DNA from 2 places in the Shewanella sp. cp20 genome. Region 1 is predicted to be linked to the other one. Evidence: predicted binding sites of a transcription regulator. Region 1 holds the regulator's gene; the other holds the start of a gene.
What was found. The regulator FliA, encoded in region 1, starts transcription of late flagellar genes. The targets are predictions, from matches to a motif close to CTAAAGNTNNNNNNNNNNNNGCCGATA.
Positions count from the first base shown of each region.

Region 2: DB48_RS10220 (DUF5610 domain-containing protein) is a predicted target of FliA. The motif match lies at 1,883-1,909, and genes of this name have one in related genera.

Region 1 covers NZ_JPII01000030.1:89,270-100,870, forward strand. The annotation lists gene flhA (flagellar biosynthesis protein FlhA) at 1-1,790, shown strand, start outside; gene flhF (flagellar biosynthesis protein FlhF) at 1,802-3,196, shown strand; gene DB48_RS12755 (MinD/ParA family protein) at 3,201-4,082, shown strand; gene DB48_RS12760 (RNA polymerase sigma factor FliA) at 4,075-4,794, shown strand; gene cheY (chemotaxis response regulator CheY) at 4,837-5,220, shown strand; gene DB48_RS12770 (protein phosphatase CheZ) at 5,234-5,971, shown strand; gene DB48_RS12775 (chemotaxis protein CheA) at 5,987-8,227, shown strand; partial or broken gene DB48_RS20625 (response regulator) at 8,320-8,736, shown strand; partial or broken gene DB48_RS20630 (chemotaxis protein CheB) at 8,932-9,431, shown strand; gene DB48_RS12785 (hypothetical protein) at 9,424-9,957, shown strand; gene DB48_RS12790 (ParA family protein) at 10,004-10,795, shown strand; gene DB48_RS12795 (chemotaxis protein CheW) at 10,779-11,601, shown strand, end outside.
Region 2 covers NZ_JPII01000027.1:140,757-152,357, reverse strand. The annotation lists gene DB48_RS10230 (glutathione S-transferase N-terminal domain-containing protein) at 1-41, opposite strand, end outside; gene DB48_RS10225 (ferredoxin--NADP reductase) at 52-792, opposite strand; gene DB48_RS10220 (DUF5610 domain-containing protein) at 1,259-1,840, opposite strand; gene DB48_RS10215 (phosphoglycerate mutase family protein) at 1,994-2,530, shown strand; gene DB48_RS10210 (hypothetical protein) at 2,885-3,142, opposite strand; gene DB48_RS10205 (ABCB family ABC transporter ATP-binding protein/permease) at 3,218-4,993, opposite strand; gene DB48_RS20290 (hypothetical protein) at 5,392-5,568, shown strand; gene aroG (3-deoxy-7-phosphoheptulonate synthase AroG) at 5,664-6,716, opposite strand; gene DB48_RS10195 (substrate-binding periplasmic protein) at 7,055-7,822, shown strand; gene DB48_RS10190 (tetratricopeptide repeat protein) at 7,999-9,150, opposite strand; gene DB48_RS10185 (hypothetical protein) at 9,273-9,599, opposite strand; gene DB48_RS10180 (ammonium transporter) at 9,705-10,955, opposite strand; gene DB48_RS10175 (P-II family nitrogen regulator) at 10,969-11,307, opposite strand; gene DB48_RS10170 (hydrolase) at 11,560-11,601, shown strand, end outside.

The DNA of each region.
Region 1 (11,601 bases):
ATGCCGCGGGTAAGGTGATCGAGGCCTTCGGCTCAGTGGTGATTGGCGGTAACTATGCCGTGGGTCTGGTGGTGTTTCTTATCCTGATCATCATTAACTTCGCCGTGGTGACCAAGGGTGCAGGACGTATCTCAGAGGTGAGTGCCCGCTTTACCCTGGATGCCATGCCTGGTAAGCAGATGGCTATCGATGCCGACCTTAACGCCGGGGTCCTCAACCAAGATCAGGCGCGTATTCGCCGCGCCGAAGTGACCAAGGAAGCCGACTTCTACGGCGCGATGGACGGTGCCTCTAAGTTTGTAAAAGGGGATGCCATCGCGGGTATCATGATTCTGGTGATCAACATCCTGGGTGGTTTCGTCATAGGTATGGCGCAGCACGGCCTGGACTTCTCCTCTGCGGTCGAGATCTACACCCTGCTGACTATCGGTGATGGCTTGGTGGCGCAGATCCCTGGCCTCTTGCTCTCCATCGCCGCGGCCTTGATGGTGACTCGTCAAAACGAATCTGGCGACATGGGTCAGATGGTGATGAGTCAGATGTTCGACAATCCCAAATCACTGGCCATCGCCGCCGGCGTGCTGCTGATCATGGGTATCGTGCCTGGTATGCCCCATTTTGCCTTCTTAACCTTCGGCATCATTACCGCAGCGGGCGCCTATTTTCTGCATCGTAAGAAAGATCTCGATAGGCAGCGTGCCCTGGAGATCGCCAAGACCTCGCCGGCAACCCCGGGTGATGCCAAGCCCAAAGAGCTTAGCTGGGATGATGTGCAGCAGGTCGATACCATAGGCCTGGAGGTGGGCTATCGTCTGATCCCTCTGGTGGACAAGGGCCAGGGTGGTGAGCTACTCGGCCGCATCAAGGGCGTGCGTAAGAAGCTGTCTCAGGAGCTGGGCTTCCTGGTACCCGCGGTGCATATTCGCGATAACTTAGACCTTGCGCCAAACACCTATCGCATCTCGCTGATGGGAGTGGCCTCCGGCGAGGCGGATATTCGTCACGATTGTGAGCTGGCCATCAACCCTGGCCAGGTCTACGGCAAGCTGGATGGTGTAGAGACCACAGACCCGGCCTTCGGACTCGAGGCGGTATGGATAGCACCCGAGCTAAGAGAACACGCTCAGACCTTAGGCTATACGGTCGTTGATGCCGCCACGGTAGTGGCCACTCACCTGAGTCAGTTATTGACCAACAACGCCTCTAAGCTGCTGGGTTACGAAGAGGTGCAGCAGCTGATGGATATGCTGGCCAAGCATTCGCCTAAGCTGGTCAGCGGCTTTATTCCCGATGTCTTGCCGCTGGGCACTGTGGTCAAGGTGATGCAGAACCTGCTTAATGAAGGCGTCTCCATTCGCGATCTTAAGACAATCGTTCAGACGCTACTCGAGTACGGGCCTAAGAGTAACGATACCGAGGTGCTCACCGCCGCCGTACGTATTGCGCTTAAACGCATGATTGTACAAGAAATAAGCGGGCCAGAGCCGGAAATTCCTGTCATTACTTTGGCGCCGGAATTGGAACAGATGTTGCATCAGTCTATGCAGGCAACGGGAGGCGAGGGGCCGAATATCGAACCTAGCCTTGCCGAGAGGATGCAAAAGTCGTTACTCGACGCATCCCAGCGTCAGGAGATGGTGGGTCAGCCAGCCATCCTACTGACTTCGGGTATGTTACGTTCGACGCTGTCGCGTTTTGTTAAACATACGATTCCAAATCTAAGGGTGATCTCTTACCAAGAGGTACCCGATGAGAAACAAATTCGCATCGTATCGGCGGTCGGCCAGTAGAGGGTATTTAATTGAAAATTAAACGTTTTTTGGCAAAAGATATGCGCTCTGCATTGGCCCAGGTAAAAGAGACTTTAGGCTCGGATGCGGTGATCATGTCCAATAAAAAAGTCACCGGCGGCATAGAGATTGTGGCCGCGGTCGACTACGACGAGCCTAAGCCAAGCGTGGCCAAATCAAGCGATGCCGCGCCCCTGTCACCCAGCTTTCTAGACCTTGCCGAAGAGAAGGTGTCTATCGGTCGCCAACCCATCAAGGCAGAGTCAAAAAAACAACCATCACCCGTGGTCGATTCGCTGCAGGCCCTGCTTGAGCGTCAACAAAATCGCGTCAGTCAGCAGTTAAGTCAGTCAAATGAAGCACTCGAGATGCCCGCCTGGGCCCAAGGATTGAAGGCGCCTAAAGAGGAGGCCCCTGCAATCAGTCACCAGGAGAGCCCTGTTCTCAATCGTTCTAAGCGTGAAAAGAGCGGCGCGGCCAGCAGCGAGATTGAATCCATGCGTGAGGAGCTGGCCTCCCTGCGTAACCTGCTGACCCATCAGGTGACCTCACTGCTGACCGAGCAGAAGAGCCGCCTGGATCCTGTCGGTGCCATGTTAGAGAGTCGTCTGCTCGACGCCGAGTTTAGTCCTGAGGTTGCCGCTAAATTGTCGGCCTTGAGCGAACACTATGTGCCAGCAGATCTGGTGAAGGCGCTGCCGCGTAGCCTGGCAAACATGCTCGACAACCAGGGGGATGATATTGTCCGTCAGGGCGGCGTGGTTGCCTTTGTCGGTCCGACCGGTGTCGGCAAGACGACGAGTGTCGCAAAATTAGCCGCTCGATTCGCCGCGCAACATGGTTCAGATCAAGTTGCATTAATTACAACCGATCATTATCGCATTGGAGCCTATGAGCAGCTGGCAACCTATGGCAAAATAATGGGGTGTCCGGTCAAGCAAGCTCATGATCTCAATGAGTTGGAACAAATTCTTTATCAGTTCCGCAATCGCAAGCTAGTATTGATAGATACGGCGGGCATGGGACAAAGAGATGTGAGATTGTTCCAGCAACTTGATAATTTAACTGCAAATAGCAGATTACCTATTCGCAGTTATCTGGTACTGTCATCTACAAGTCAAAGAAGAGTGCTTGAAGATGCCGTCGCGCAGTTTACTCGGATTCCATTATCCGGTGCGATTTTGACCAAATTAGATGAATCGGTGGCCTTGGCGCCAGCATTGAGTGTGTTGATTCAAAGTGGATTACCCTTGAGTTATGTCACCGATGGCCAGCGAGTGCCAGAAGATATGCAAGTGGCCGACACCTTAGCCTTAGCCAACAAGGCCCTGTCGGTACTCGAAAAGAAAGTGCAACCAATACAGAATAACGAAAGGTCATATGAACAGGCCTACGCATTTGAGTAATATAATGAGTCGGGATCAAGCAAGCGGTTTACGTATGATGAATCAACCATATAACGAAAAAGTAAAAGTAATTGCCGTAACCGGTGGTAAAGGTGGCGTAGGTAAAACTAGCGTATCGATCAACACCGCCGTCTCCCTGGCCGAGAAGGGCAAGCGAGTGCTTGTGCTCGATGCCGACTTGGGTCTAGCCAACGTCGATGTCATGTTGGGCCTAAGGGCTGAGCGCAATCTGTCCCACGTATTATCCGGTGAGGCCGACCTTGACGAGATCATCGTTCGTGGTCCTAAGGGAATTGGTATTATTCCTGCGACTTCCGGTACCCAGGCCATGGTGGAGCTGACACCTGCGCAGCATGCCGGCCTAATCCGTGCCTTCAGTGAGATGAAGACCCAGTTTGATATCCTGGTCGTGGATACCGCTGCCGGTATCTCGGACATGGTGCTCAGCTTCTCTCGCGCCTCGCAAGATGTCTTGGTCGTGGTCTGTGATGAGCCGACCTCTATTACCGATGCCTATGCTTTAATTAAGATTCTGAGCCGCGAGCACGGCGTATTCAGATTTAAGATTGTGGCCAACATGGTCAGAAGTTTGCGAGAAGGGATGGAGTTGTTTGCTAAACTTAGCAAGGTAACCGACCGTTTTCTCGACGTGGCTCTGGAGCTGGTTGCGACTATCCCCTTCGATGAAAACCTTCGCAAGTCAGTTCGTAAACAAAAGCTGATCGTCGAGGCGTTTCCTAAGTCGCCGGCGTCGATTGCTTATCATGGTTTGGCTAATAAGATCATTAGCTGGCCAGTGCCACAACAGCCGGGCGGCCACCTAGAGTTCTTTGTGGAACGTTTGGTACAACGCCCAGAATATCAAGAGGATCGTACGAGTGAGTAAAGCCGCTGCGTATACTTGTTTAGATAACAAAGCTTCTATTGTCGAACAGTATGCACCGTTGGTTAAAAGGATTGCTCACCATTTACTTGCTCGTCTGCCCGCCTCGGTGCAATTGGATGATTTGTTACAAGCAGGTATGATGGGCCTGCTCGAAGCCTCGGCCAAGTTCGACGGCAGCAAGGGGGCTAAGTTTGAAACTTTTGCCGGAATACGCATTCGTGGCTCTATGCTCGACGAAATCCGCCGTGGCGACTGGGTACCCAGGTCGGTTCACCGCAATCAACGCCGCATAGCACAGGTGATTGACGAGCTAGAACAAGAACTTGGACGTGACGCAAAAGATAATGAAATTGCGGATCGACTTGATATGCCGCTCGATGAGTACCATCATATTCTTAATGATGTTTCAGTCGGGAAAGTAGTTGGAATTGAAGATCTTGGTGTATCGGTCGATGTAGTAAGACAGGAAGATGATCACCAGGACGACGCATTTGAATCTCTGGCAGAGACACAGTTTCATGAGGCCCTCGTAGAAGCGATTAAATTACTGCCAGAAAGAGATGGATTAGTTTTGTCGTTATATTATGACGAAGCATTAAATTTAAAAGAGATCGGTGCCGTACTTGATGTCAGCGAATCCCGAGTAAGCCAGATACACAGCCAGGCGATGCTCAGACTCAAAGCGAAACTCAAGCATTGGACCAAAATATAACGATTACATGAGCAATATAAAAACAGCTCCGCGGAGGAAACCTTGGACAAGAATATGAAGATTCTCGTTGTTGACGATTTCTCAACAATGAGACGCATCATCAAGAACTTGTTGAGAGACTTGGGTTTTAATAACACTCAGGAAGCAGATGACGGTTCGACAGCCTTGCCTATGTTGCAAAAAGGCGATTTTGATTTTGTCGTAACCGATTGGAATATGCCTGGGATGCAGGGTATCGACCTATTAAAGGCTATCCGCGCCGATGACAACCTGAAACACATTCCTGTGTTGATGGTGACTGCGGAAGCGAAAAGGGAACAGATCATCGCAGCGGCCCAGGCCGGTGTGAATGGCTATGTGGTGAAACCTTTTACTGCGGCGACATTGAAAGAGAAGTTAGACAAAATTTTCGAACGACTCGGTTAATCAAGGTTGAGCTATGCAGGCAGAAACTTCAGGGCTGATCAATTTAGCACAGGCCAAGCAACTCGTTGATCTACTCGAGACTGGCCAACAAGAGCAGGCCGATGAGCTAATTCGCGACATCGCCAGCCCGATTCAGAAAGAGCTGTTTGACGAGGTGGGTCGCCTTACCCGTCAGCTTCACAGTGCGATAGTGGATTTTCAGGTGGACGGTCGCCTCGTGGAGCTGGCCAATAGCGAAATTCCCGATGCCAAAGAGCGCCTCAATTATGTCATCGACATGACGGAGCAGGCGGCCAACAAGACCATGGACGCCGTCGAAGAATCTCTGCCGCTTGCAGATGCGCTAACCACAAACGTACAGGCCGTAAAGCCCTCCTGGGATCGTCTGATGAGACGCGATATTCAGCTGCACGAATTTAAGGCGCTATGCCATGACGTTCAGCAGTTTATCGAACGCAGCGAATCCGATTCCAACCGTTTGAAAGAGTTACTCAATAACATATTGCTGGCCCAGGACTTCCAAGATTTGACCGGGCAGATGATCCGCAGGGTGATCGAGCTGGTACGAGAGGTGGAGAGTAACCTGGTCTCCATGTTAACCGTATTTGGCGAGCAGCCCGCAACGGATAAACCCCAAGCATCAGAGAAGTGCGTCGAACCTGAAGGTCCTATTATGAACGCTGATCAGCGTGATGATGTCGTGACAGGGCAAGATGAAGTCGATGACTTGCTGTCGAGTCTAGGTTTCTAAGTAGGAGTCATATGAATGTCCTTTGATGTTGATGAAGAGATACTGCAGGACTTTTTGATTGAAGCGGGTGAGATCCTTGAGCTTCTCTCTGAACAGCTGGTGGCGTTAGAGAATAACCCCGACGACACCGAACTACTCAATGCCATCTTCCGTGGATTCCACACCGTTAAAGGTGGCGCAGGCTTCTTGAGTCTGACGCCCATGGTGGATGTCTGTCATGAAGCGGAAAATACCTTCGACCTGCTACGCACAGGGAAACGCAGTGTCTCCGCCGAACTGATGGATATCATTTTACAGGCCGTCGACACCATCAATTCTATGTTTGCCGAGACCCAGGCGGGTGTCGAGCAAAGCCCAGCCGATGATGCCCTGTTGGCTAACCTTAAATTATTGAGCTCTGGTGGCTTATTACCGTCGGAAATGGGCGGCGCTGGCGAGACGCTTGCCTCTGAACAGCCGGATGAAGCGCCTGCTGATGCACAGGCCGATGACGGTATCGAGCTGTTTGATACCCCGCTCGATGACAATGTCGAGTTGTTTGACGAGCCGGTAAGCAATGATCCCGTGACCTCCATTGCCGGTGAAGGCGATATCGATGAGATAGATGAGTCTGAATTCGAAGCCCTGCTCGATGCGCTTCACGGCAGCGGAAAAGGGCCTTCGGGTGCCAGCGCTGCGGCTAGCGCGCCGGTTCAGGCCAACGACAGTGACGACATCACCGACGATGAGTTCGAGTCACTCCTCGATGAACTTCACGGTTCGGGTAAATTCCAGGCGCCCTCAGCACCAATTGCCAAGGTGCCAGAGCCTAGCTCGCCGCCGGTGGATGCCGATGAGATCACCGACGATGAATTTGAAAAGCTGCTAGATGAGCTGCATGGGACCGGTGCCGGTCCTGGCAGCGAGACCAGCAAGCCTGCGACTCAGGCGGCCCCTAAGGCGCCAGAGGTCTCCGCACCTAAAGTGACAACTCCTGCGCAATCGAGTGTTAAGGCACAGCCCGTTGAGGCGCCTGCGCCTAAACCTGTGGTGAAGGAGAAGGCCGCGGCCAAGGCGCCAGCCGCTAACATGCCGCAGGCGGAAACCACAGTACGTGTCGATACCGCGCGTCTCGATCAGATCATGAACATGGTCGGTGAGCTGGTACTGGTGCGTAATCGTCTGCTTAGCCTGGGGATCTCTCGCGATGACGAGGACATGTCTAAGGCCCTGGCCAACCTAGATCTGGTGACTGCCGATCTGCAGGGCGCTGTGATGAAGACCCGCATGCAGCCGATCAAGAAGGTATTTGGTCGCTTCCCGCGTGTGGTTCGTGACTTGGCCCGCAGCCTGAATAAAGAGATCGATCTTCGTATGATAGGCGAAGACACGGATCTGGATAAGAACTTGGTTGAAGCCCTTGCCGATCCTTTGGTTCACCTGGTGCGCAACTCGGTCGATCATGGTATCGAGATGCCCGACGAGCGTGAAGCCAACGGCAAGTCACGCACAGGTACCATCACCCTTTCTGCCAGTCAGGAAGGGGATCATATCTTGCTCAAAATTGAAGACGATGGCGCGGGGATGGATCCCGATAAACTCAAGCAGATCGCCATAACGCGTGGTGTTCTGGATGAAGATGCCGCGGCGCGAATGTCTGACGAAGAGGCCTATAACCTGATCTTCGCTCCAGGCTTCTCCACTAAGGTAGAGATCTCTGACATCTCGGGTCGTGGCGTTGGCATGGACGTGGTGAAGACGCGCATTACTCAGCTAAACGGTACAGTGCATATCGATTCCCTGAAAGGTAAGGGAACTTGCCTGGAGATCAAGGTGCCGCTGACCCTGGCGATTATGCCGACCCTGATGGTGGAAGTTGCACAGCAGGTGTTTGCCTTGCCGCTGTCCAGTGTCAGCGAGATCTTCCATCTGGATCTGACCAAGACCAATATTGTCGATGGCCAGTTAACCGTGATAGTGCGAGAAAAAGCCGTACCGCTCTTCTATCTGGAGCATTGGCTGAGCCGCAAGGCCGCGAGCTTCAAGCATGGCGATAAGCAGCATGGTCACGTGGTGATCGTACAGCTTGGTACCATGCAGATAGGTTTCGTGGTTGACTCCTTGATTGGTCAGGAAGAAGTGGTGATCAAGCCGCTGGGCACCCTGCTACATGGCACCCCAGGCATGGCCGGCGCCACGATTACCTCAGATGGTGGCATCGCATTGATATTAGATGTACCCGGCTTATTGAAACATTACGCCAAGAATAAGAAATAGCAGTTAGTGGTACAGCGAGCTAGCGGATCGGCGTGATGCCTAAGGCGTCACGCCTTGTTTCGGCAAGGATCCTGCTGTAGATAGGAAATTGAATGGCCATAAAAGTATTAGTTGTCGATGATTCAAGCTTTTTTCGTCGTCGAGTCAGTGAGATTGTCACCAAGGATGCGGATTTAGAGGTCATAGGTACTGCTTCCAATGGTGCCGAAGCGGTTAAGCTGGCGCAGCAGTTAAAGCCACAGGTGATCACCATGGATATCGAGATGCCTGTGATGGATGGTATCAGTGCCGTGCGTGAGATCATGGCGAAGTGTCCGACGCCCATTTTGATGTTCTCATCTCTCACCCATGATGGCGCCAAGGCGACGCTGGATGCCTTGGAGGCCGGTGCATTAGATTTTCTTCCTAAACGATTTGAAGATATCGCCACCAATAAAGATGAGGCGATCTCTTTATTGCAGCAGCGTATCAAGGCATTGGGCCGTCGCCGGGTGTTTCGTCCTATACTGCCTCGAAGTGTACCGCCAAAGCCTACAGCCACGACAGGGACTGCACCGTCTAGAGAGAGCGCTCAGCCACAACGTCCGGCTTCGCGCCCGAGTGCGCCGCTTCCCAGAGCCAGTGGTAAGAAATATAAGCTGTTGCTGATCGGTACCTCGACCGGTGGCCCCGTCGCGCTGCAGCGTATCTTGACTAAGCTACCGGCTAATTATCCTCATCCCATCTTGTTGATCCAGCATATGCCGGCGGCCTTTACCCCAGCTTTCGCGGCTCGCTTAAAGGCCTGTGCGCCATCGAAGTGAAAGAGGCGCAGAATGGCGATCAACTCAGGGCGGGCTGCGCTTATTTGGCACCCGGCGGGATGCAGATGATGCTTGAACGCGGCGGCACCTATGGACGCATTAAGATCGTGGCTGGCAGTGCGGATATGAACTACAAGCCCTGTGTCGATATTACCTTTGCCTCGGCCTCTAAGTTGAGCGGTGGCGAGACGCTGGCCGTGGTATTGACCGGCATGGGCGCCGACGGTCGCGAAGGGGCGCGGATGCTTAAAAACGTCGGTGCAACCATCTGGGCCCAGGATGAAGCCAGCTGCGTGGTCTACGGTATGCCGCAGGCGGTAACCGCCGCCGGGATCTCGAGTCAATCGATAGCGCTCGATGATATGGCCGAGGCCATCATACGCGAGAGTGGACGTGGCTAGGCAGCGCCAGGGCGTCAGCACCACTGTGCTGTTGCTGTTTTTTCTCTTGTTGGTTAGCAGTCTAGTCACTGGCTCACTCTATCTCGACCTAAGGCATAAGAATGGGCTGCTCGAGGATAAGATAGCTCAGCTCGAGAAGACCCAGGTGCTCTTGATGGTGCCCGACGAGCAGGCCGAGGCCTTGGCCGATTGGATGGAGAATAATCCTGAATTTACTCAATCTATCATCAAGCAGGCGGAACCTGGCAGCCAGGTGAGGGTGGAGATTGGCCCAGAGGTGCCCGAGTCGATTGCCAGACATGAGCCAAAAAGCCTACCGCTTGATGGCCAGGACGAGTTAACGCCTCTATTACCTATGGAAGCGCCATCTCAGTCCGAGCAAAAGGTGGCAAGTACCACTGATAAGGCGCAACAGAGTGGCCAGGGGCCATCTCAAGCGGTTAAGCTGTCAGAAGATAAAGATGGTGTTAAAGTAATTAGCCTGCCCCATGGCGGCATTCGAGTCACGACTCGCGAAGATAATTAAAACAATAGCCTGATGGCGATACGCGCGGCGATTTAAGGGGTTTTACTTGAAGATCTGGACCATAGCAAATCAAAAAGGGGGCGTGGGCAAGACGACCACAGTGGCGAGCCTAGCAGGCGCCATGGCTAAGCGGGGCAAGCGAGTCTTGATGATAGACACAGATCCCCATGCGTCCCTGGGCTACTATCTGGGGATAGATTCCGAAGAGGTGCCCGCCTCACTCTATGATCTGTTTTTGAAGCACAAGAGCCTGACACAAGAGCAGGTGCTTGCCCATATTGTGCCTACTAAGGTTGAAGGTATCGATTTGCTGCCCGCCACCATGGCCCTGGCGACGCTGGATCGCTCTCTCGGTCATCAGGAAGGGATGGGCTTGATCCTTAAGCGCCTGCTTAGCTTAGTCGATGAGCATTATGATGTCGCCCTCATCGATTGCCCGCCGGTATTAGGGGTGCTGATGGTCAATGCGCTTGCCGCCAGCGAACACATTATCATTCCGGTACAGACAGAGTTCTTGGCGATAAAGGGGCTAGACCGTATGGTCAAAACCATGACACTCATGGGACGCTCTAAGAATACCAACTACAGTTACACCATTATTCCGACCATGTATGACAGACGCACCAAGGCGTCGCCAGCCGCCTTACAGCAGCTGGGGGAGGAGTATGGTGATGTGCTTTGGCCAGATGTTATCCCGGTCGACACCAAGTTTCGTGATGCCAGCCTGGCGCACTTGCCGGCGTCGCATTATGCCAGCCATTCTCGCGGCGTGAAGGCCTATGACAGATTGCTGGATCATCTGCTGACCAAGGAGTTTGCTCATGTCAAACTCGGCTGACGATGCGGTTTTCGATTATTTTTCGCTGCTGCTCTCGGAACCCGAGCTAGAGGAGCTTGAGCGAGAGGAGCTTGAGCAAGAGAGTGCTTCGTCAGATGAGCATGAAGAAAAGCACGGCAAAGCGACGGCTGGCCAAGATGGGCTAGCGACTCGACAAGCCCCCGCAGTGCAGCGCCAGACTCAGACTCAGACTCAGCAAGCGCTGTTGCGCCCAGTGATAACCCAAGCCGCGCCGCCGCTGAATAAGCTCGCGCTTGAGCAACTGCTGGCGCCGGTGACCGAGATAGAAACTGAGACAGAAACAGAGACAGCAACCAAGACTGTAACAAAGCAGGAGCTCAAAACGCTCGAGCAGGTTAAGTCGGCCATTGTTGAGGCCAAGCCTGCACAGGTTGAAACCCTCACTCAAGCGAAACCTTTGTCGCAAGTTAAGGAAAAAATAGAAGAAAAATTAGAAACTTCGGCTAGTATTAAGCAAGAGGAAGCCGTTGCCGAAAAGGTCGAACTGGCAGCCTCGCTGCAGACTCAAACCGGGGCGACACCGCCCGGGGGGACAGAGCAGTTGATTGAGCAGCTCGACGAAGAGTTTCAGGTGCTGTTTTTCAAGGTGGCGGGTCTCACCTTAGCCGTGCCCCTGGTAAGCCTTGGCGGTATCGTTAAGGTGGAGCGAATTAACCATATTATGGGACGACCAGACTGGTATCTGGGTGTTCAAACTCATAGGGACTCGCAGCTCAATGTTGTCGATTCCGGCGCCTGGGTGATGCCGGAAAAATACGACGAGAAGCTGGCGCAATCTGTTGATT
Region 2 (11,601 bases), on a different contig from region 1:
GTTCTTGCGTAGGGTGATGCGTCAGAAAACAGTAATTGCATCTCGCTTCCTCTACCAATATTTCTCGACGGTGATCTGTCCTGGCGCGCGGCGAAGATTTTTAGCCAGGCCACGGGACTGCAACAGGGTATTGAGTTCTTTTATCATCTCTGGATGACCACAGATCATCACCTGTGAATCTTGTGCGCTTAGGCTGAGGCCAACCTGCTGCTCTATCACGCCGCTCTCTACCCCTTGGGTGATGCGGCAACTCAGCGCCCCTTCCACCGGCTCTCGGGTCACTGAGGTGACTAAGGTAAACTGCTCAGGGTATTGCGCCTCGAACGATTTAAGCTCCTGAAAATAGGCGAGATCGTCTTGATACCTCACCCCATATACTAAGATCACACGCTCAAATCTCTGCCAGGGCTCGGCGGTTCTCATCATGGAGATAAAGGGGCCCACTGCTGTGCCCGTGGCAAAAAACCACAGATGTTTGCCCTGCTCAGGGAGCTCATCCAGCGTCATGAAACCCGCCGCCTTGGTAGAAATATCGACGCTATCCCCCGGCCCTAAGGCCTGGAGCTTAGGCGAAAGCAGCCCGTCGTCAACACTCACTGCCAGCACCTCGAGCAGCGGCGCATCGGGCGCATTGACCAAAGAATAGGCCCGGGCGACACGTTTATCGTCGATATGCAACGACAACTTGATAAATTGCCCAGCAATAAACTCGCCGATATCCGCCGACAGCTTCAAGGTAAATAACTGATCGCTCCAGTCAATCCGCTCTACAACCTTTGCCTCTCCCCACATATCGCCACCTCTGCTGGCATCAATCGACACTGATACTCCCATGATTCATAGATTTTCTATCCGAGTCAAGACAACAAAAAACCCCTTATATGAAGGGGTTTATCCTAGGGCCTGTTGATTTTTCAAGTTTAATTTTTGTTCAATCTAAACGCGTTTTGCGCGAGGCGAGAGCCATGAAGCATAGTTACTCTATGTGAATGGCGAACAACAAATAAATCGTCTGGAACGATTTCTAACAGCGTCGCTGACCGCCTGCGATGAAAGGCAGGAAGCCTTTCATAAAGTGCAGCGCGCGTTTAGATGAACCCGTTGGGCAGCGTTTGTAGGCCATTTCTACGGCGTTATCGCCAGTTTGTGTAGAGAACTACACGACACAGGCTCTGCCTTGTATAAACCACCTTCAAACTGCTGCAAAAACAAACAGCAAAGTTCAACAGGCCCTAGTCAAATGGTATCGAAAGAGACGCTATTCTTGCTCAGGCTCCTGATTGAAACTGTCTCTGAATGCCTGTAGCCCTTCCTGTACTAGGCCGTAGGTCTTGTCGACCCCAGCCTCGATGTCACCTTCAAGCACCTTGAGCCCAGAGAGGATATCTTTGGCCTCATCGAAACCTTGGTCTATCGCCCCGCCGATAATGTCCATGAAGGAGCTCAACTGTTCATCGAACGACATGCCACTGTTTTGCTCCTGGTGTATGGCAAAAAACTGGGTGGCAAAGCTAACGATGCGCTCGGCCGTCGCCTCGGGCGAGGTATCGACCCCTTGAGCCACAGCCGTCTCAATGGCGTGCTCGCCCATAGTGGGCGCCAGCTCCTCATTGATCGCCTCGATTGCTGCCTTGTAGAGCAGCTGCATGGGCTCATTGCCTGCGCTCAGGTTCACATCTTGCTGCGCTTCCAGGATCGCCGTATTCATCAACTGTTTACTGGCCGCCAGGGCCGTCTTGTTCTTAGCCACTTCGGAGACTTGCTGACCATGGTTAGTCGTCGAATCTGTCTTGTTATGCGCCGCCGCAGATACGGCTCCGCCGTGATTTTGAATCTCCATAATCGCCTCGCTCACCAAATTAAATTAACCCTCAGCTATAATTATCGTCCATTTTATAAACAACTTTAGCCCTAAGACCCAATTAATCTGTCATCGGCATACTCAGCGAAATAGGATATGCTAGCCAACTCGTTAAAATAGATAGGGATGCTTATGTTACGACTCATCAGCTTTGGGCTTCTCGCCCTATTAGGTTACCTGCCTATAGCCCAGGCCAATGCGGCAATTGCCAGTAAGACTGTGATTTTGGTACGTCATGGGGAAAAGGCCACTCAAGGTCGCGACCCTAGCCTGAATGACGCGGGCAAGTTGAGGGCACAAGCGTTGGTAGAGAGCCTGGCCGATACCCCACTCACCCTGGCCATATCGACACAATTTAAGCGCACCCAGGAAACTTTGGCGCCGCTTATCGCCGCGAAAGGGATTCCTCTGATCGTTATCGACGCGGGCAGGGAGATGGACAAGCATATAGCGGCTATCGTCGATAGCGTCATGGCGCAGGAAGGCAATGTGGTCATTGCGGGGCATTCCAATACTGTACCACTGATCATCAAGGCACTGAGAGGACCAGAGATACCTCAATTGGGAGAGGATGAATATGACAATTTATTTATCCTTTCCCTGCACCAAGATGGCCCAAGTAGTCTGATAAAAACCCAATATGGTGCAAGTTCAAGCAATACCCAATAAGGATTAGACATTAGTCTAGATAGCGCTAGCTTTATAGACTAAACTTGATTACATTAGCGATATATGGATTAGCAGCAGGTGCTGGCAACAAGCCCAGCCATGGAGAGTCACAGGTGAGTAATTCGTTTTTTGGAGCGGGAAATAAAAGTAAACCCTTGTCGGTTAGCTGCCAAAACTGCAACCGATTAACGGTTATCGAAGGTGAGACTATCTGCTTCAAGGGGGGAGAGATCATTAGGCTTACGCCTTATGAACCGCAAAATAGCAAACTCAGCCTCCTTTGCGACGGCTGGAGACCGGTCAATACCTCAAAGTCAGCCTAATCTTTCTACCTGCCACTCAGGCAGTAACCCCCTATAACATCCCCGCATAGTCATTCGCGCAGTGTTTTACCTCGCGAGTCAGCCCCTCGATCACGGTCGAGGCTGGTATCATCGCCAGCGTCAGGCCCCGAGTCGTGACCCTTAAGTAGGAGCTAAGTTGGGCATAAACGGTGACCAACTCCTCCTGTTCCAGCCCCCGCTCTTTCAAGGTCGCCATGATGGCTAGCCAATCGGTATCCACAACCCGCGCCTGACCTTCGATACTTGCATGTATAGGGATATTTTTCATGGGACCGCCTCCACAGGTTTGTTATTGACAAATATTATGCAAATCAAACCTGAACGAATACTTAACCCCCTACAATTAATGTTGATTTTGTACCGTCCACAGCTTCTTGTAGAGGCCATTGGCTGCCAGCAGGCTCTGATGATCGCCGCGCTCGACGATCTTCCCCTGACTTAGAACCAAGATCTGGTCGGCATCCACGACCGTCGACAGCCTGTGGGCGATCACCAGACTGGTATGCCCCTTGGCCATCTCCTTGAGGGCATTGAGGATCGCCTGCTCCGAATGACTATCTAGAGACGAGGTCGCCTCGTCGAACACCAATAGGGGTGAGCCCTTAAGAATCGCCCTGGCGATCGCCACCCTCTGCTTCTCGCCACCGGATAGCTTTAGCCCGCGCTCGCCCACCTTGGTATGCCAACCCTCGCTGAGTTGTGAGACAAAATGAGAGAGATGGGCCAGTTCTATCGCCTCCTTCACTTGCTCATCGCTGGCCCCCGGCAGACCATAACGAATATTCTCCAGCAAGGAGTCGTTAAACAACACGGTATCTTGCGGCACTATGGCAATGGCGCTACGCAGCGCGTGTTGGGTCAGCGCCTTAGTATCATGCCCATCTATGCTGATAACCCCCTGCTGCGCCTCATAGAAGCGAAACAGCAGCTTCACTATGGTGGATTTACCCGCGCCGCTATCCCCCACAATCGCCACCTTATGCCCAGCAGGGATCTCGAAACTCACATCGGACAAGATAGGCCTGTCGCCGTAACGAAAACTGACTCCCTCAAACCTAAGGCTCCCCAGCGTGATCTGGGGCGACTTAGCGTCGGGCGCATCCTCAATCTTTGGCACTCTATCTAGCAGACTAAACATGCGCTCGATATTGGCCAGCGCGCCGCGTATCTCGCGATAGACAAAGCCTAAAAAATTCAGCGGCATAAACAGCTGCATCATGAAGGCGTTGATCAGCACGAAGTCACCTATGGTCATGGCTCCCTGACTGACCTGACTCGCGGCCAATGCCAACATCAGCGTCATCGCCAGCGAGATGATCAACGCCTGACCGGCATTGAGGGCAAACAGAGAGAGTCGATTCTTACGCTTGGCCACCTCCCATCGCTCGAGGGCCTGATCATATTGCTCAGACTCATAGGCCTCGTTGTTAAAATACTTCACCGTCTCATAGTTGAGCAGGCTGTCGATGGCGCGGGTATTGGACTGAGAATCTGCCATAGCCGCCTCACGCACGAAGCCGGTGCGCCACTCGGTGGCAAAGATGGAAAATAGGATATAAGCGACGACGGCGCTTAACGTAATGATGGCGAACGCCCAGCCATAGTTATAAAGCAAGATGCCCACCACCAGTGCGATCTCGAGCAGGGTCGGCACTATGTTGAACACCATGAAACGCATCAAGAAGCTGACCCCACTGGTGCCCCGTTCTATATCTCGAGACAGGCCGCCGGTGCGCCGTTCCAGGTGAAACGCGAGATCCAGCCGATGCAGATGATCAAACACAGACAAGCCCAAACGCCTTATCGCTCGTTCGGTAACCCGACCAAATAGCGTGTCTCTCACCTCGGAGATCACTGTGTTCAGCAGGCGTAGACTACCGTATGCCAGCACCAGGGCGATGGGCACCGCAATTATCTGCTCACTCAAGGCCTCACTCAGGGTATCCACCAGGTGTTTGAGCACGAAAGGCAGACCGACGCTTGCCATTTTCGCCACCACCAGACAGGCCAGCGCCAGTACCACCCGCCCCTTGAACTCCAATAGATAGGGCCAAAGCAGTTTCAGGACCTGCCAGTTCAATTTATCGATAGGACCATCAAAATAGAGCGTGGGACGCATGGCAACTCCAGCTAGCATCAATATTGGGAGGATGGCATTTAGATGAAATCGAGATAAAAGCCATAACATCCACCATCTTACCTTAGTAGACTCATCCGCCACTAGCGCAATTGTTCAGCTTTGCCAAGGGGTTAGCATTTTGCCCTATGCAAGCTGTCCAATATCAGACTTTAGGAGCATTCGTTTGTACAGCCTGGCACGACTTTAGATTGACAAAATGATGGCAAAATCAGAAAAAAGCATTATTCTTGAGAGAATAATTATCACTTTAATGTTTCAACGGGGTAATTATTGTTATCTCTTGCCGGAGATTTTGATAATCTCAAGATCAGCTTAAGGCAGTTCAAGCCGAGCAAAAGCAGAGCGGGAATAACCCCCATTTTTTAAAGGAAGCCGATATGCCACAATCATCTGACGTGCAATACCCTCCACTGCCATTGGTACAAACTTGGGTATGGATGATGACAGAATCGAACAGCCCAGAAATTCAGCAAAAGGGTCAAAACAATTTAATATCGTCTTTTGGCAGTCTGGCTAAGGCCAATGAATATCTGGTGAAACAACAAGCCAAATAAACGGGCTAGCAGAATGCAAAAAAGGAAGCCAATTGGCTTCCTTTTTAGTTTCTCGTCGACACCCGGCTGAGCAAGCTCAGCAGATGAAGGCCAGACTAAGCGCGACGTTCGAGCACACTCTGATTGAGCTGTGCCAGCAAAGTCTCGGTATCTTCCCAACCAATACAGGCATCTGTGATGCTCTGACCGTAACACAAAGGTTGCCCTTCGATATAATCCTGACGTCCCTCGACCAGGTGACTCTCGACCATTACGCCGAAAATCGCACGCTCACCGGCACTTACCTGACTGGCCACATCTTCGGCCACCAGCATCTGACGCTTGAACTGTTTACTGCTATTGGCATGGCTAAAATCCACCATGATATTTTGCGGCAGGTTTGCCTTCGCCAGCTGTTCACTGATCGCCTGAACGTGTTCGGCGCTATAGTTAGGCTCCTTGCCTCCACGCAGAATGATGTGACAATCGGGGTTGCCCTTGGTGGAGACGATCGCCGAATGGCCATACTTGGTCACCGACAGAAAATGGTGAGGTGCACTGGCCGCGCCGATCGCGTCGATAGCGACCTTGATGGTGCCATCGGTCCCATTCTTGAAACCTACGGGGCAAGAGAGGCCCGATGCCAACTCTCTGTGTACCTGTGACTCTGTGGTACGAGCGCCAATTGCGCCCCAACACATGAGATCCGCCACATATTGTGGGGTGATCATATCCAGGAATTCACCCGCAGTAGGCACGCCTAAATCGTTGAGATCTAACAGCAGTTTACGCGCAGTACGCAAACCATCGTTCAACTTAAAACTGTTATCCATGTAAGGGTCGTTGATCAAGCCTTTCCAGCCCACTGTGGTACGCGGCTTCTCGAAATAGACGCGCATCACCACCTCGAGTTGATCCTTATATTGCTCACGCAATTTGGCGAGTCTCTCACCGTATTCAAGCGCCGCCTTAGGATCATGGATAGAACAAGGGCCAATGATCACTAACAGACGATCATCTTCTTTTTTAAGGATATTGTGTATATTCTGCCGTGCGTTAAACACTGTTGCCGATGCATTTTCGCTTGCCGGAAATCGCTCAAGAATGGCGACAGGGGGTAACAACTCTTTAATTTTATTAATGCGAACGTCATCAGTTTGATAATACATGATATTTATTTTCCACTCCGGCTCTGGATTAAATAAGGGTCTCTCTATTGCACTACTGATTTCAATTTATCCAGTATCCTCCGCTATTGCAACCAAACATTAATAAAATTAAAAATATAAAAATAACCATCTGTTATATAAGATTAAATTATTATTTTTATTTAAAACTTTCCCAGCTAAGCCAGCGATATAAACGGATAGAGACAAAACAAATTGTTAACATTTGTCTGGAAATCGGCTAGAAGCCTATCTATAGTAGATTATTAAAGGTCATAAGAGAGTGACACCGAGGCTCTCGAGATGGCGCAACAGCCCCTGTTGAGGTAACCATCGCCCCGATGAGAAAATTGCTGCTGGCATCTGGTTTTATACTTTTTTCAAACCCGCTTCTGGCACACGCTGCTAACACAGAGATCTCCTTTGCGGTCAGCAACACCATTCCCCCCTATTTCTTTGCCAACGGTCAGAGCGGGATTCAATATGAGCGTCTCGCGGCGGTGTTAGCCAGGCAGTCGTTATCGATCGGACACATTCATCTATCCCCCAATAAGCGAGCGTTCCGCCAGGTCGCCAGCGGCAATGTCGATTGCCTCATCAATGCCCCCGAGAACCTAGCGGGCCTCTACTACACCCGCAGCCTTATCAGTTACCAAAACAGCGTGTTTACTCTGGCCAGCAATAAACTGCTCATCGACTCAGTCACCGATCTGGCGGCGATCTCTGTCATGGGATTTCAGAATGCGACGCAATATTTAGGTAAAGACTTCTACCAGATGGCACTCAATAACCCGCAATATGGCGAATCCAACAGCCAGAAAAGCCAGGTGATGATGCTGTTTTCTGGAAGGGTCGAAGCCATTATCTTGGAAGGGCGCATATTTGAATATTACCGCGAACAGCTCAAGTTTAGAGTCGACACCCTTCTGGCAACGGTTCGCCATCCCCTGTTTGCGCCGGCTCCACGCAAGATAGCCTGTCACAGCCAAGCCATTGCAGAAAAAATAGACTTGGGTATCGCCCAGTTGGACAGAGAGGAAGCTGAGGAGAAAAGCCGAAGCATCGACTCAGCGCCAGAGCCTGAGAAGATGCCTGTAGAGCTAAAATAGTGTCGGTATTCGCTGGCGATTCAAATCGCTTCATTCAACCAGGATAGGCATGACATGAAAGACGCCTCTCACAGGCGCCTTATTTATGAATACCTTGGTAAAAAATACCTTAGTGAATAAATGCCTTAATTAATAAATACCTTGGTTAATAAATGCCTTAGTTAATGAATACAGGGTTAATGAATACCTTGATGCGACTGCATCGCCTGCAACTTGGCCTGATAGCGTCGCTGGTTATATTCATCCACAGATAAGGACAAGGCCTTTTGCATATTCAGCTTAGCCCTGCGCTCATCCCCCGTGGCCCAATAGGCTCTGGAGAGACCGAAGTAAAACTCATGGCGATAGTCAGCCTTCTCCACCGCGCGTTTGTACCAGGCCAACGCGGTCTGGTACTCGTGCTCTGAATAGGCCTGCTGCGCCATGTCATAGTAATAATAGGGATTACGGATCCTGACCAGTTCCAGGGTCTTATGTACCTCAGCCCACTCCTCTAATCTGTCTTGGCTGGCCAGCAGCACACTGTAATTAAACAGGGCATTCATATCCTCACTGTCTTGGGATAACGCCAGCTTATAGAGGGTCTCCGCCCTATCATCCAACCCCTTGTAGCGGTAGAGAATTGCCAGAGTATTCAAGGCGGGTATAAAGTCGGCCTTCAACATGAGGCTCTGTTTCAGGTAGGCATAGGCCTGATCGTAACGTCCCTCAACCAGCGACTCCGCCGCGACATTGTTATAGAACATCGCCATGACGGTAGTTCTATCGATACGCCGCTTAGCGTAGCCACGCATGGTACGTTCGGGCAGAAAATCGATCTGCAGCGCATTTTTGTCGGCAAGGAAGGTATCACTCGTCTCTCGTGGAATGAGGCGCAGATTGATGTGACCATTCACCAGATAGAAATCACCGGCCTTATCCCACACGGGCGGAACCTCGACCTCTTGAAACTCGACATCGACCCCTAAGGCATCGGCCAGCGAGGCACTCAGCAGCACCAGCGACAGGCAGTTACCTGCCCTGGCATCAAAGGTATCGGCGGGGATCTTGGTCAGATTATCTCGGTACTTGAAGCCACCCTTATCGGCATTGATGTAATTAGCCAGCCACAAGTTGGCGGCAATATAGTCCCTTGCCATTCGGCTACGCTTATAATCTTGCCGCAGATCCACAGTTACCTGTGTGGGCAATGCAAACAGCTTATCTGGGGTGACTTGAACCGCTACCGCCGTGAATTCTTCGTCGGCAAAGTATTGATCTATATTAGCGAGGGTTTCCTTACCCGGGCCGCTGGCACAACCGCTCACTATGAAGCATAACAACAACATAGCGCGCCTATACTCAAATAGCCTTTTCATATTAAACCTACGCTGATGAGGGCACCGTAAGATCTATCATAAAGTAGGCTTTTTCATTTTGCCCCACGCAAAGCGTTACAAAATATTAACAATCACTGAGCAACTGGCGGATCGACCTGAATATAGAGCTGCATGGGAGCCGTGCCCTCGTCTCGATACTGATAGGGACGATAGAAATTCGCGCCACAACGATAGTAGGCATAGGGCAGCTTAAACATCACACAGCCCAGGGGGAGACTCTGTAATATCTTAATCTGTTGCTGCATACGCAAAGATTCTCGCCACGCGAAATCCTGCTGCACCTTATCGCGCACGGCAAAGGCATCGAAAGGCTCACTCGACTTACGCACCACCACCTGGCCCGCCTGCAGCTGAGCCGACATCAGCATCAAAACCAATACCCAGAGAGACTGCTTCATGTTAACGCTCCTCACACCATCCCTGTCGATAGCATAATACAAAAAACAGGGTCCGCACCATGAGGCACGGACCCTGTTTATCAGACTATCTAGTCTAGAGGAGTATCAGCTGGCGCTCTTGAGCGAGACAAACTCAGGATAGGCATCGATACCACAATCCGATGCGTCCATGCCGTTGTACTCTTCCTCTTCAGAGACACGGATACCCATGGTGACCTTGAGTAGATACCAGGCCGCAAAAGAAGCCGAGAACACCCAGGCGAAGATAACAGCCGCACCATAGAGCTGACCCAACAGCGTCGCATCGGCATTTGATAGTGGCACTAACACCAGACCAAACAGACCGGCAACACCGTGTACCGAAATCGCGCCGACAGGATCGTCAATCTTGATTCGATCGAACATCACGATAGAGAAGACCACCAGACCACCGGCTACCAGGCCGATAACCCCGGCCAGAGGCAGCGAAGGCGACAGCGGATCGGCGGTGATCGCCACCAGGCCCGCCAAGGCGCCGTTTAAGATCATGGTCAGATCCGCCTTACCCCATACCATCTTACAGACCACCAGGGCTGAGACGGCGCCGAACGCGGCTGCAGAGTTGGTGTTGACGAAGATCTTCGCCACCGCCGAGGCATTTTCGGCATCAGACACCAGTAGCTGAGAGCCACCGTTAAAGCCGAACCAACCCATCCACAGAATGAACATACCTAGGGTAGCCATAGGCAGGTTTGAACCTGGGATAGGGTTAACCTGACCGTTAGGGCCATACTTGCCCTTACGAGCGCCGAGCAACAAGACGCCTGAGATCGCCGCGGCTGCGCCCGCCATGTGCACTATGCCACTGCCGGCAAAGTCGACAAATCCCGCCTCTGAGAGGAAACCGCCGCCCCAGGTCCAGTTACCCTCGATTGGATAGATAAGCCCTGTCATCACCACAGAGAAGATCAGGAAGGCCCACAGCTTCATACGCTCGGCAACGGCGCCAGAGACGATAGACATAGCCGTCGCCACAAACACCACCTGGAAGAAGAAATCCGACTCCAGCGCATGGTCGGCATCACTGGCCTGAGCACCAATGAGACTGGCGAACGAAGGTAACCAGCCGCCCTCGGCGTTATCCACATACATGATGTTGTAACCCACCACCAGATACATGATACAGGCGATAGAATAGAGACAGACGTTCTTGGTTAAGATCTCTGTGGTGTTCTTAGAGCGAACCAGGCCCGCTTCCAACATGGCAAAGCCCGCCGCCATCCACATCACCAGCGCGCCTGAGATCAAGAAATAAAAGGTGTCGAGCGCAAACCTCAACTCAGATACTGTCGCACCTAATTTTACTAACTCTTCCATTGGAATTACCCCCTTAAAGTGCTTCGTTATCGAGTTCGCCGGTACGGATACGGATCACCTGATCGAGATCCGTCACAAAAATCTTGCCGTCGCCTATCTTGCCCGTGTGCGCCGCCGCCACGATGGACTCGATAAGGTGATCGACATTTTCAGCCTTAGTCGCGATATCCAGTTTGACCTTAGGCAGAAAATCTACCTGGTATTCGGCGCCACGATAGAGCTCAGTATGGCCTTTCTGACGTCCGAATCCCTTCACCTCGGTCACCGTCATCCCCTCAATCCCCAACCCTGCAATGGCTTCTCGCACATCATCGAGTTTGAATGGCTTGATTATTGCGCTGATTAATTTCATTACCGCCTCCGACTCATCTTAGTATTCTTGCTGATGCCAAAGGCAATTCAATCATCAGGCCAATATTACAAACCCTTAACATTCATAAACTTAGTAATACAGGCTCACTTAGGGCTGAATACAAATGCACCAAATAGGTGCGGCTATGCATTGGCTGCACAGAAATAGCGCAGCCAACTATTCGACTTATGACGGATTGGTAGAGGGGATTATCTGGGTATCATGGAGTCACCACCCATTGAGGAGCGCCCCATGTTAAAACCACAGAAATGTGTGCTGATCATCGTCGATGTT